One region of the Paenibacillus sp. FSL M7-0656 genome, then DNA from elsewhere that is predicted to be linked to it. Evidence: riboswitches for the same ligand, from Rfam matches in the RefSeq annotation. Region 1 holds a riboswitch; each other region holds the start of a gene.

The links. A riboswitch is a leader RNA that binds a small molecule or an ion and turns the genes downstream of it on or off. The one in region 1 is predicted to bind cyclic di-AMP.
Region 2: it holds a riboswitch for cyclic di-AMP, as region 1 does, so the genes downstream of both, MHI01_RS18555 (3D domain-containing protein) here and MHI01_RS01110 (3D domain-containing protein) in region 1, are expected to answer to the same signal.
Region 3: it holds a riboswitch for cyclic di-AMP, as region 1 does, so the genes downstream of both, MHI01_RS08160 (C40 family peptidase) here and MHI01_RS01110 (3D domain-containing protein) in region 1, are expected to answer to the same signal.
Region 4: it holds a riboswitch for cyclic di-AMP, as region 1 does, so the genes downstream of both, MHI01_RS18175 (C40 family peptidase) here and MHI01_RS01110 (3D domain-containing protein) in region 1, are expected to answer to the same signal.

What each region holds. Positions count from the first base shown of each region.
Region 1 is NZ_JBBOOT010000001.1:266,407-269,546, forward strand. Features, by position in the region: gene MHI01_RS01100 (ABC transporter substrate-binding protein/permease) at 1-318, shown strand, start outside; gene MHI01_RS01105 (amino acid ABC transporter ATP-binding protein) at 305-1,027, shown strand; cyclic di-AMP (ydaO/yuaA leader) riboswitch at 1,245-1,439, shown strand; gene MHI01_RS01110 (3D domain-containing protein) at 1,442-2,116, shown strand; gene MHI01_RS01115 (polysaccharide deacetylase family protein) at 2,226-3,017, opposite strand.
Region 2 is NZ_JBBOOT010000001.1:4,173,847-4,176,986, forward strand. Features, by position in the region: gene MHI01_RS18555 (3D domain-containing protein) at 52-1,236, opposite strand; cyclic di-AMP (ydaO/yuaA leader) riboswitch at 1,510-1,763, opposite strand; gene MHI01_RS18560 (TatD family hydrolase) at 2,005-2,775, opposite strand; gene MHI01_RS18565 (HD domain-containing protein) at 3,109-3,140, opposite strand, start outside.
Region 3 is NZ_JBBOOT010000001.1:1,904,689-1,907,828, reverse strand. Features, by position in the region: gene MHI01_RS08170 (hypothetical protein) at 64-282, shown strand; gene MHI01_RS08165 (carboxymuconolactone decarboxylase family protein) at 424-753, shown strand; gene MHI01_RS08160 (C40 family peptidase) at 827-1,291, opposite strand; cyclic di-AMP (ydaO/yuaA leader) riboswitch at 1,297-1,428, opposite strand; gene pelA (pectate lyase) at 1,856-2,809, shown strand; tRNA gene MHI01_RS08150 (tRNA-Leu) at 2,986-3,069, shown strand.
Region 4 is NZ_JBBOOT010000001.1:4,096,916-4,100,055, reverse strand. Features, by position in the region: gene MHI01_RS18180 (GNAT family N-acetyltransferase) at 92-586, opposite strand; gene MHI01_RS18175 (C40 family peptidase) at 940-1,410, opposite strand; cyclic di-AMP (ydaO/yuaA leader) riboswitch at 1,414-1,551, opposite strand; gene MHI01_RS18170 (hypothetical protein) at 1,797-2,648, opposite strand; gene MHI01_RS18165 (M1 family metallopeptidase) at 2,659-3,140, opposite strand, start outside.

The sequences.
Region 1 (3,140 bases):
CGTGGTCAGTTGGAGGCAGCGCGTTCATTAGGTATGGGAAGAGGCGCCGCGATGCGTTATATCATATTGCCACAAGCCTTCAAAGCTGTATTACCAGCGATCGGTAATGAATTCATAACTATCATCAAAGAATCCTCCATTATCTCCGTTATCGGTATGGTGGATATTATGTATCAGGCAAGTGTAGTCAAGAACATTACGTACCAAGGGTTGAGTCCATTTTTGATTGCAGCAGCCATCTACTTTGTAATGACGTTCATTTTGTCCAAGCTGCTGGGACGACTGGAAAGGAAGTTGAGTGCAAGTGATAGACGTTAGACAATTACACAAATCTTATGGAAATAACGATGTGCTTAAGGGCATTAACGTGACGATTGGCAAAGGTGAGGTTGTCGTGGTCATCGGTCCTTCCGGTTCAGGTAAAAGTACTTTCTTACGTTGTCTGAATCTGCTGGAACAGCCTACCTCAGGAGAGATTGATTTTGAAGGCGTGTCAATCACGGACCCCAAGCATAACATTAACGCAACTCGTGAGAAAATGGGCATGGTGTTCCAGCACTTCAACCTGTTCCCACACAAAACGGTACAGCAAAACATCACGATTGCTCCGATTAAAGTGAAGAAACAATCCACTCAGGAAGCGGAGAAAATTGCCTCTGATCTGCTTAACACCGTGGGCTTGTACGATAAAAAAGATACATTCCCGAATCAGCTGTCTGGTGGACAGAAACAGCGGATCGCCATTGCTAGAGCATTGGCCATGCAGCCGCATGTGATGCTGTTTGACGAGCCTACGTCGGCACTGGACCCTGAGATGGTCGGTGAAGTGCTGGATGTCATGAAACGTCTTGCAGAAGGCGGAATGACGATGGTCATCGTAACCCATGAGATGGGTTTTGCACGTGAAGTGGGAGACCGAATCCTGTTCATGGATGGCGGGGTTATTGTGGAAGAGGGAACACCTGATGAGGTGTTTGGAGCACCCAAAAATTCACGTACACGTGATTTTCTTGCGAAAGTACTCTAAACGATGTGATCAAATAGCGTTACTGACTTCGAGTCGGTAACGCTATTTTTATGGATAATAATGACGTATGGATTCGGAAAAGTAACTATTCTGTTACCAAATGTAAAGGAATCGGGTCAACCAAACTTTCTGAATTAACCAGTATTCTTAAAAATGCTTACATGCTAAAAACCATTTGGTAAGAATTACTACAAGTTCAGGTTACAAAATTGTGATATATTGAACTCTGCCGAAACTTCCGGACAGGGAGTGCGGGGGATGTAACGATGCAGATTGTGCAGGGGGAAGATCTACAGCACACTGCTTGGGGTGAATTGGGTACATAACGTTTCAAATGTAACGAATAACCTATAGGGTGGGCTCCTCATCCGAATCCGACAACTAACTTCGCAGGCACAATGAGGGAGGAAGACCATGATTAACAAGAAACGTATAGCCAAAACAGCAGTAGCATTAATGACAACAGCAATGCTCATTCAAGCCGTTCCGGCTCACGCCGATTCAGTTCATGTGGCCAAAGAAGGGGATACCTTCTACACCTTATCAAAACAATATGGAGTAGCACTCAACACGTTGGTTAAAGCAAACAACGACATTTCGGCTTACAACATTTATGGTGGTTTGAAAATTACGATTCCCGGTAAGGCAAACAATGTTGCAGCCGCTGCGGCAACGGAGAGCAAGACCCAAGCGAAGACTGTTACTACAGCGAGCTTGGACGTTAACGCAGATAACAAAGTGGTTCAAGCCTGGGGTAAAACATTCGATTACAGCAAAGCTGTGAACGTAAAAGCAACGGCATACTCTGCAGATCCGTCTGAAAATGGAGGCTGGGGTGCAGTCGATTATTTCGGGAATGACCTTGAACTGGGTACGATTGCAGTTGATCCAAGTGTGATTCCACTTGGAACTAAAGTACTGGTAACTGGTCACAGCCATCCAGGATTGCCAAAACAAGCTTTTGTAGCCACAGCGCGGGATGTGGGCGGTGCAATCAAGGGTCACCGGATTGATATCTTTATCCCGGGTAGCAAACAGTCTGTAAGCTCATTTGGTTTTCAGGATATCGAGCTGTACATTCTGAAGTAGAGAGAAAATAACATTTAAAATGAATTCAAACAGGGTGTCTGCCAGTCGCTAAATTTGCGATTGAACAGCACCCTTTTAATATTCTCATTTATTTTCTATCACGTTCATCTTAATCTTTGGCCTTTGGCAATCCCAACATTTCGTCCAAGGTGACCAGTTCATATCCCCGATTACGTAGTTCCTCAATGATTTCAGGCAAAGCCTCAATCGTGCCGTTCAGGTTTGATCCTACACCGCCTCCAGCATGTTGCAGAACGATGGAGCCAGGTTTCACGGCAGACAGGATGTTATTTTTCACCTGTTCCTTTGAAAGGCCTTTCCAGTCCAGGGAGTCTACGTTCCAGTTCACAATGCTATAGTGTTGTTTGGCCGCCCATCTCAGCTGTTCTTCATTAATGTCTCCATAAGGTGGCCGAATCATCTTGGGCGTATAACCCGCCAAACGTCGAATAATATCCCCGGTATGTAAAATTTGTTTGCGAAAGGCATTCATCGACAGCTTACTGAATTCAGGATGATTGTAGCTGTGATTACCAACCATATGCCCTTCCTTAACAATGCGTTTCACTAGATCCGGATGTTTCTCAGCACGACTACCCACGATGAAGAATGTAGCTCTGACATTGTATTTCTTCAATACATCCAGTACTTGTGGAGTAAATCGTGGATCAGGTACATCATCAAAAGTCAGTGCAACCTTCTTGGTTGAAGGACCATTGGTTTTGAACGTATCGGCATATTTTTGACGTAATTGTCCCAATGTCAGTTGTTCTTCTTCCGCAGAATCCGAACCTGATACGGATTCACTTGGCGGGCTTGAAACATCCTGCGATGAAACTGGAGCATGAGATCCCCCGAGAAAAATAACGATAACCATCAGCATAATGAGGCGTACGCGCATAATAACGGCCTCCTTTTCCAAAATGACGTTCTCCTTGGTATGCCCGGGGGTTCCATAAAATATGCGCAGTGTGAGAAGTTTCATTGCCGATTTAGCTCATGACAGCCATAATTCCTCCATATA
Region 2 (3,140 bases), 3.9 Mb from region 1:
AATCATTCATGCAACTATTTTATAGCATTCCCATTTCAAAGTAAAACGATTTTAGTTCGCTTCCGGCTTCACCGGACCGATCACGTAGACCGTCTTGCCTTTCTTACGTCCAAAATTCAGGGCATGCTTCACACTGTCATAATACACATCAATTTTGTTGCCTTTAATGGCACCGCCTGTATCTTCCGCACGACGGAATCCCAGACCTTCGATATATACCCACCAGCCAATTGGAATGACTTTGGGATCAACCGCAATGGTGCGTCCTTCCGTTACACGAGTACCGGAAGCTGTTTTAGTTCCAATGCCAGGCTCTTCGGAAGAGTAGGCAGTCATGGATACATTTTTAAGTACTTTGGAGTATTTAAAAGAAGTTCCGGATACGGTAATTACTTTGCTGCCCGAGGCAGATGTTTTCTTCGAGTTCGTTGTTGTAGCCTTTTTGGTTGTTGATGTTTGAGCCGATACGGTCTGAATCTCAGGTTCCTTCACGACCGGTTTTGCTTTGGTGCCGACAGCGATCACTTTATCTACACGATTATTAGCGACAGATTTGCCGACCATTTTTTTGGAGACCAATTCTCCATCCTGAAATACCTTTTCGATATGCTGTACAATTGTGCCTTCTTTGCCGTTCACAACGACACGGTTATCACCTTTGTACAAGCTAGGGTCAGCCGTTTTAATGACTTTGTAAGCGATCGGTTGCTCTACATCCACTGTACGCTTTGTTACGCGCACTACACGAATCTTCATCTCCGCTTTGATAGCAGTTCCAAGCGCCGGATACACTTTATCATTACTTTCAACTTGAATACCTGATTTTTGAATTGCATCTTCTACCGATGAATCGGTTGTATACAGAGTCTTGGTGTCTCCGTCTGCCGTAATGTTAACTGGAACGGCCCGCTCAATAACGATTCGGTCTCCATCTGTTAACGCCCCATTCATGGACATGGATACCTTATCGTGAGGGCTGACTGTGATCGACTGCTCCTCCAGCATTTCCTGAAGCATTCCTGTACGAGTCTCTACCACCTGAGCTTTGCCATCAATAACCAGTGAAATTTGTTTCCCGGCCTGACCGTAAACGACTAACAAGATCATGATTGTAAGCGCAATTGAGAAAATCGCGATCAATGCCATTTGACGCATGTTCTCATGCTTCCACCGCAACGCGAAAGACTTACTGGATGATCGTGACTCATGGGTCTCTTCTGGTTGGAATGTGCCCACTTCTCCGTCCTCCTTCATAGCCTCGCCGTCTAAAGTAATGCATGATGTCTTTGACGTGACTATACCAAATTTTCTACAGAACACAGATTGGACCAACATAATCCGGTTCTGCACCATGAATCAATCTTCGCAACATGATGTCATCCTCCTGAATACCTACCGTATGATGACAATATTTCTTTTATTCAAAAACAAAAAAGCCAAAGAAAGAGTGTAAGAGGAACTCTTTCGTGGCTTCCGAATGATTTTGAATATCGGAAATTCATGCACGAGGTTGCCTCTCTTTTTCCGCTTGCGAGGTTAGCTGTCGGGTTCGGGCGAAAGAGAGCCGCCCTATCTTGGGTCACCCGCTCATGGCGGACGCCCTTGAATTCACCCCGAGACCCAAAGAAGAAATCAAATACGGCTTCGCAGTTCCCTTCGCTGCTTTTGGGTCAGCGAACGTTGCGCATCGGCCAAATACACCGATGTTTAAGCCCTATTGGTTCCCCCGCTCTCCGTTAACGGAGACTCAGCGAGACTGATTCATGAAAGTAATGTTGTTTCATCGGAAAGTGTCCCTTTGTTCATCCCCCGAACATCTGTCCAATTTTCCGCACAACAATTCACTGAAAAGATGATATCCTGTTTTGATGCATGTTGTAAAGCGTTGATCAAGTACGTTTTTCTGAATATTTGGTTAAAATATTGTAATATTCTTGATTTATTTGGATCAAAGGGCAAATTACCTCCGCTTACCTGCCTTTTTCACCTCATTTGCTCGTTTTTTTAACGAATCCCAAATCGTTCCATGGCATTTTTGGTTGTTATTGCAGCAATTTCCTCCACCGAAATGCCTTTAATTTCCGCAGCTGCCTCTGCAACCAGACGTACATGCGCTGTCTCATTTCGCTTCCCACGATAAGGGTGCGGTGTCAAATATGGAGCATCTGTTTCAATGAAAAACCGGTCCATAGGAACCTTCTCCAGCACCTCTTTGGGTTGCTTTGCATTTTTGAATGTGATCGGTCCTCCGAAGGAGAGATGGAAGCCCATATCGAGGCAACTTTTTGCTGTTTCCCAGCTGCCCGAGAACGAGTGCATCACACCACCAACTTCACTCGCCTTCTCTTCACGCAAAATTCTTATGATATCCTCATGCGCATCCCGATTATGGATGACAATTGGCATGTTCACTTCACGCGCCAAAGCAATTTGTTGTCGTAATACGCGATGCTGTATTTCTTTTGGTGAAGTATCCCAGTGATAATCCAATCCAATCTCACCGATCGCAACCACTTTTTCATGCTTGCATAAAGATGCAATCCACTCCAAATCGCCCTCCTGCATTGTGATCGCATCTACGGGATGCCACCCTACAGCTGCATATATAAAGTCATATGTTTCAGCGAGTTTCATTGTGGTTGGAATTGTCTCCCGGTTAAAGCCAATGTTGATCATGCGACCAACTCCTGCATCCACAGCACGCTGAATCATTTCCTCGCGGTCCTCGTCGAATTGTGGTGCATCCAGATGTGTATGTGTGTCGAACAGCATCATGTCTGTATCTCCCTTCATGTCGAAATAACGACTATCTTCTTTTTCAAAATCCACTTTGTAAAATTCAATAATTTAATGACTCATACATAAAACATTTTGGGTAATCTGTGTATTACATCATTACGTTTGTTTCTTCACAACTACAATATATAGAAGATATACGGATATTCTGATCTATATATTGCTAATTGTGCTCATTCTGCCTGCTTGCATTTACAAAATTATGTCGATCTACATATACTCCCCATTAAAGCAGATTACTGTATCATGGAAAATAGCTCTTTTAGAAAGTGTTTTGATATCGAAATTCTTCATCGGATTATACCCACACGATTACAAGAAATAGGGGCGTATATGTGACGGTA
Region 3 (3,140 bases), 1.6 Mb from region 1:
CCTAAATGACTTTTCATTTAGGTCTCTTTTTGTAAATAAATTTGAAATATAGGAGCCATGAAGATGATTAGTGATACAGAATTGGACGCCCTGCGTCTGTCAGGTGAGAAAGTTAGAGTCGTACGGGACGAGCTGGAATCGAACGACGTGAAAGGGATTGTGGTTGCCTGGGATGGCGAGCAGGTACTTATCCGTCGTCAGAATCGACGTGTCGTTAAGCTGGACCGAGGTTACAGCTATCAGCTGTTCAGCGAGCCGCGCCAGAGTCCACTTAGTGAGTAACAGCTGATAATTATGGCAGGGCCATGAGCTTTAAATGTTTGGAATTACCATGATTTCTTGGCATAATTGGCTCACTCGGGAGAGAAGATAGGTACAGTGAGGAAGATCTGTAACTATAGCCGAGAGGGTGTGCTACAAGCCATGACATTGATGAATGATAAAGTTCATGCCTACAAGGATCAGATTGGAGCATTAAGCGATGTGCTGCCAGGTGTGGTGAAGTCGTATCATGAGTTTACCGGAGAATGTTTCCAACCTGGTGTGATTGATGCGAAGACAAAACAGCTAATTGCGCTTGGCATTGGATTATTCGCCAACAATGAGGTATGTACCTTCTACCATGTAGAAGAAGCCCGTGCTAAGGGCGCAACAGATCAGGAGATTATGGAGACCGTAGCCGTGGCTGGAGCTGTTGGTGGAGGACATGCCCTGTCTCAGGGTGCGATGCGAGTGCAGAAGGCGCTGCATTAGTAAGCAATGCAACATACATTTTTAAGTGCAAAAAAGGCATCCGGTTAATAACCGATGCCTTTTTGTATGTGAATCACATTTTACCTAACATTTTATCATACATAAACTGTCCAGTTACCCGACGTGCTGTTACATAACGATCATTGAAGTATGGATTCGATAACTTCGTGATGCTTACACCTTTACTGCTGGAGGCATGAGCGAATTGTCCGCCGCCGATATATACACCTGTATGTGAAATGCCTTTGCCTGTTGTATTAAAGAACACCAGATCACCTGTCCGAACATTGCTCTTGGATACGGGAGTACCTGCTTTGGCTTGCTGCTGCGAAGTACGTGGTAATTCAATGCTGTATTTGTTGAAAAGATATCTCATAAAACCAGAACAGTCGAAGCCGGCTACAGTTGTGCCACCCCATTTGTAAGGAATACCTGTCATGTTGTTCACTACGGAGTTGATACTGCTTGCCTCTGTGCTTGTTGCCCCGGATGTAAATAATACAGCTGCTCCAAAAATGGAGATAATCAGTTTTTTCAAAATCAATGTTCTCCCTTCGATGCCTACGGAGTTAGCTAAGGGTTCGGTAGAAGGTTCCCTATATTTCCTATGTATAAGAATAATTCACCCAAATTGGTTCCCCCGTTTTCAAACATGAAACTCGGCAATGAATAATTAAGTTTTTGTAACTATTTGAAACTATATTGCATAAATGCGTAATTGTCAAACCCATTTAAAACCCTTCGTAATACCTCAATGTTAGCGGAATTAAGGTTTTTATATGAAAGAAGGGATCAAGTTTGGGTATCATTCATGACAAAAACGTCATTATTGGTTCGTTTAAGACGAATTTGGATAAATAAATAGGTTTGTCATGAGTTAAAAGAACTATCCCGTTATGTAGAATTAGAGAGATTATATTCATTAAGTTGCATATATTGACAAAAATCGATTTTTTGCATATTATCTGATTATCCAATCCACATATTGGATGAAAATTGATTTTATTATGCGATAAATACAAATAAAGGAGGTTTGGGGCGTATATCATACGTAAAGTAGAAGTGGAAGATTTATAAAAACGAACATAGGAGAGTGTTACATTTGAAAGCGAAGAAAATAATTACTTTTGTCCTGGCATGTACGATGGTGTTCTCAGTAGTTGGAATGGCAGTTCTCCCTGTAGGGACGGTATCTGCTGCAGATGCGTCGGGTACTACAGCGAGTATTTCTGATATTTTGAAGAACCAGCTGCCGGATGGAGGTTGGAGAAAAGATTATAAACAGACAAGTGGAGAGTGGGCAAAGTCCACGATAGACAACAAGGCTACATACTCAGAAATTAGAAGATTGGCGAAGGAATTTAAAAAGACGAATGATCCGCGTTACTCCACAGCTGCAATCAAAGGAATTAACTTTTTGATCAACATGCAGTATTCAAACGGCGGGTGGCCACAAGTTTACCAAAGCTCCGGATACCACAAGCACATCACTTACAATGATGATGCCATGATTAATGTAATGATCATGCTGGATGAAGTAGCAGCACGAAAAGGTGATTTCTCATTTATCGACAGCACACTTGCTAACCGCAGTAAAAATTCAGTTGCCAAAGGTGTGGAGGCGATTCTGAATACACAGGTCGTTTCAGGTGGTAAGCTGACAGCATGGGGACAACAACATGATTCCAGCTCTCTTAAACCAGCGAGCGCAAGAATCTACGAAGTGCCATCGTTGACAGCTGGAGAGAGTGTAACGATTGTTAAATTTTTGAAAACCAGACCTGCTAACGCTAAAATTACCGCATCCATTAAAGGAGCGGAGGCTTGGTTTAACAAAGTGAAAATAACGGGTTACAAGTATGAAAGAGCTAATGGAGATAGTAAAATTATCGCTGATTCCAAAGCTGCACCAATTTGGGCACGCTTCTATGAGATCGGAACGGATAAACCAATCTTCATTGGTCGTGACGGGGTAGTTAAATACAAATTAAGTGATATTGATAAAGAAAGAAGAGGCGGTTATGCATGGTATGGCAACTGGCCTTCCAAGCTGTAATTTGTAGTATGCTTCCGTTTTAATGAACCAAACTATTAGCAGCAGTTAAAGGTAAAGCCCGAATCGACATGGACGTCTGATTCGGGCTTTATTGTTATTATTTTCAGTGTTGACATGATAGATTACGCATGATATATTATTTCTTGTCGCCGATATGGATGACGGAGATACAATATGCGGTCGTGGCGGAATTGGCAGACGCGCACGGTTCAGGTCCGTGTGGGCTAACCCCCGTGGAGGTTCGAGTCCTCTCGACCGCATCTAAAAAAAAGACTCCTTAAGCTAACGCTTAAGGAGTCTTTTTTTGCATTTTTTGATATAACACTAACTT
Region 4 (3,140 bases), 3.8 Mb from region 1:
ACGGAACCTGTACTGACATCATAGCATTTTGTGGGAATTTTTTGAACTAATCACATAACAAGGGGCAAATTTGGTTGTTTTGCAATGGATTCTAACCGCGAGGCCCTTCATAAACCATACAGTGAAAGGGCTTCAAGCCGCTTGGGGTCTGTCGTTCGTATGTATCCTGGGTGACAAATCCACTCTTCAGATAGACTTGAATGGCACGAGCATTCCAAGTGAGTACTTCCAGATCAATCTCATTCGTGGGATTTCGGCGAATAGCTTCCTGTACAATGGCAGTGACAAAAGCTGTCCCTTGACCCTGACCACACAGCTCTGGATGCATGCCAAGGCCAATCCGGGTTACCCCTTGAAGTGGGAAGTATTGAGCAAACCCACATATACGATCGTTCTGATCCAGGACGATCGCATATTGCTCCTGCCGCAGCTGTGCATCTCCGAATTCCACTTCCAGAGCCTTCATCTGCTCCCAGGGGAGCCAGCTGTAGATATTGTAAGGCGGATCATACTGCCAACTGCAGATAAGCTCCGCATGTTCTTCTCGCATGGGTACAACGTGAAACGTCACAGGGGTTTCCTTCATACACCTGCATGCTCCTTTCCTTGAAACAGAACTCTTTGTCCACTCTACAAAAGAGATGTTCATTTAGCAAGTCTTCCTTCCCAAGAAAAAAAATGAAACAAAAGTTCCGGTAATTTCGTTTATATTATAACGGGATGGGTAAAAACATCATAAGGGCACGGACGAACGAACGCAAAATGAACCTGTTGATGTCGCAGGATATACCCCGAGTAACTTGCAACATGAATAAGGATTGAAGCACAAAAAAACCGCCGGATACATTCCTGCGGAGAATGTACCGGGCGGTTCTGTTATGCTTCTTGCTTCGTTCCAGTATGGTTAATGGTTACAGCATCATGTTGCTCAGCTTGTCCCTAGTCAAGGGCCAGTGATTCATATGCGTCCGTGCTCATAATCCGTTTCGCGCCAACATAACGATTGGCCCAATAGTTTTCACTCAATGCACTGATCGTAACACCTTTGGATGAAGAGGAGTGTGCGAACTTTCCATCCCCTACAAAGATTCCTACATGAGATACGCCTTTACCTGTTGTATTAAAGAACACCAGATCGCCAGCTCTCATTTCCATGCGGGATACGGAATCGCCCATGTCGAATTGGGAACTGGATTGGCGTGCCAAATCAATACCCAACTTGTCGAATACATACCGTGTAAATCCGGAGCAGTCAAAGCCGTTGAGCGTTGTTCCTCCACTTTGATATGTAGTTCCCATTGCTGAATCAATTACTTTGTCCATCTTTGAATCTGCGAATGCGCTACCTGCACCAAGCGATAAAGCGAATGTGATGCTAAGTACAGCTGCGGTTAATTTCTTCTTGAACAAGAGATATTCCCCTTCCAACGCCTGCGAGGTTAGCTTAAGGATTCGGTTGAAGGTCCCCTATGATCCCTCTGTAGCAAGATCAATTCACCCATAACTGGTTCCCCCGCTTCCCAGGTGCCAGGAATTTGGCTATGCTAGTTATGCACCTGCGAAATCAAGAAATGACGATTTAATTTTAAGTAGTTACAAATATGAATGTAAATATTACAAAGTTGTTACTAAAAACTCACTGCGATTATTGTAACAGAGGAGTACGGCTTTGGCAACGTTTAGCAACAAATTTAGCAAAAAAAACCTCGACCTTTGACGGGGAAAGGTTGAGGTTTGCCTATTTATAAGTACATATTAGGCCATGAGTTTAACATGTGATGGTAACAATTTTTAAACTATCTGCTCTCACCTTTGGATATTTTGGACTGCCATAATCGGAAATGGCTGCATATTTTCCACAGACTCAATAGACACCTGGCAAGTGGATACGTCTGTTGTAGTATAAGTCCGGTAAGTCCCGTTAATAACCATGAGGCTGTAGTGAATGCCCCAAAGACGAGCAGGTGTACTCCGCCCAGCAGGAGTGCAATGCCGATTACGGCGATGAGATGACGCAGTGCAATCCAGAGGGCTTTGAGGGTACCGTGAGCCCCGCCTTCTCCTTCTGGTGCCGAAACACCGAACTGCATGTAGAGTATGACATGGTGGATGATCCAACCATATACAATCCAGGCAGCAACATAAGGTATACCAGGCAAAAGTAATTGGAGGGAATGAAATCCGTCCATCAGAATTGAGTAAAGCTTCGGAATGAGCCAGTAGGCGGGCAGAAGTATCAATAATGTACGTATGGTGTGGAGCAGTAGCATCGGTTTCCACAGATTTTTGATTCCGCGGACAAAGGGGATACGCTCTTCTGTAGAATTAAAGTGCTGAAGTGAGTAGAGCAGTCCTGCCTGAATGAGGGGGCTGATCAACATGCGAACCAGCAACATGCCCCCGAGAATCCATAGATAACGATGAACCTCCGGATGGGTAGACAGGTTAAGTTGACTTTCCATTTTGAACAAAAGTGTACTCAGCTCACCGGCATCAGCATCTGGATAGCGAAGGAGCAGTGGGATGACGGCCGATTGTACCATTCGATAGAAGAAATATCCCCAAATGAGTTGATAGAGAAATAAGAGTGCGGCAATGAACATATGCTGACGGACGAGAAACCAGCCTTCACGTATTTTCGCTTTCACCGTTTCCACCTCACCATGACAGACCTCCGAATATGGCTTCTATTAGTTTGGTTACACTCATGCTCCAGCGGGACTTCGTCTGCTCATCCAGTCCGGATTTCAGGAAATTGTTCATATGGCGGTTCTCCAGCACGATCGAGTACAGGGGATCGGTCATGGCCCAGGATACGGGGGATGTGTGAGTTAATTTATACGTGATGCGATCTTCTTTGCCATTCCATTGCTTGGTGAGGATATGCCCGTCTTCAAAAGCAATGCGAACAGGAACGGCATTGTAATCACTCCCTTTTTTTGCGATCGTCACGGATGACTCGTACAATGTTTGACCGTCTTTCTGTACGGGCGTAACACGAATCTTCTCTACAGCAAAGTCAGCCATCCCGTTACTATAGACGTATTGATCAAAATAATCAGACCAGGAAGTGCGGGTCACTTGTTCCACAATTTTCTGAAAATCAGCCGAAGTGGGATGTTTGAAGCGGTACTTCTTCA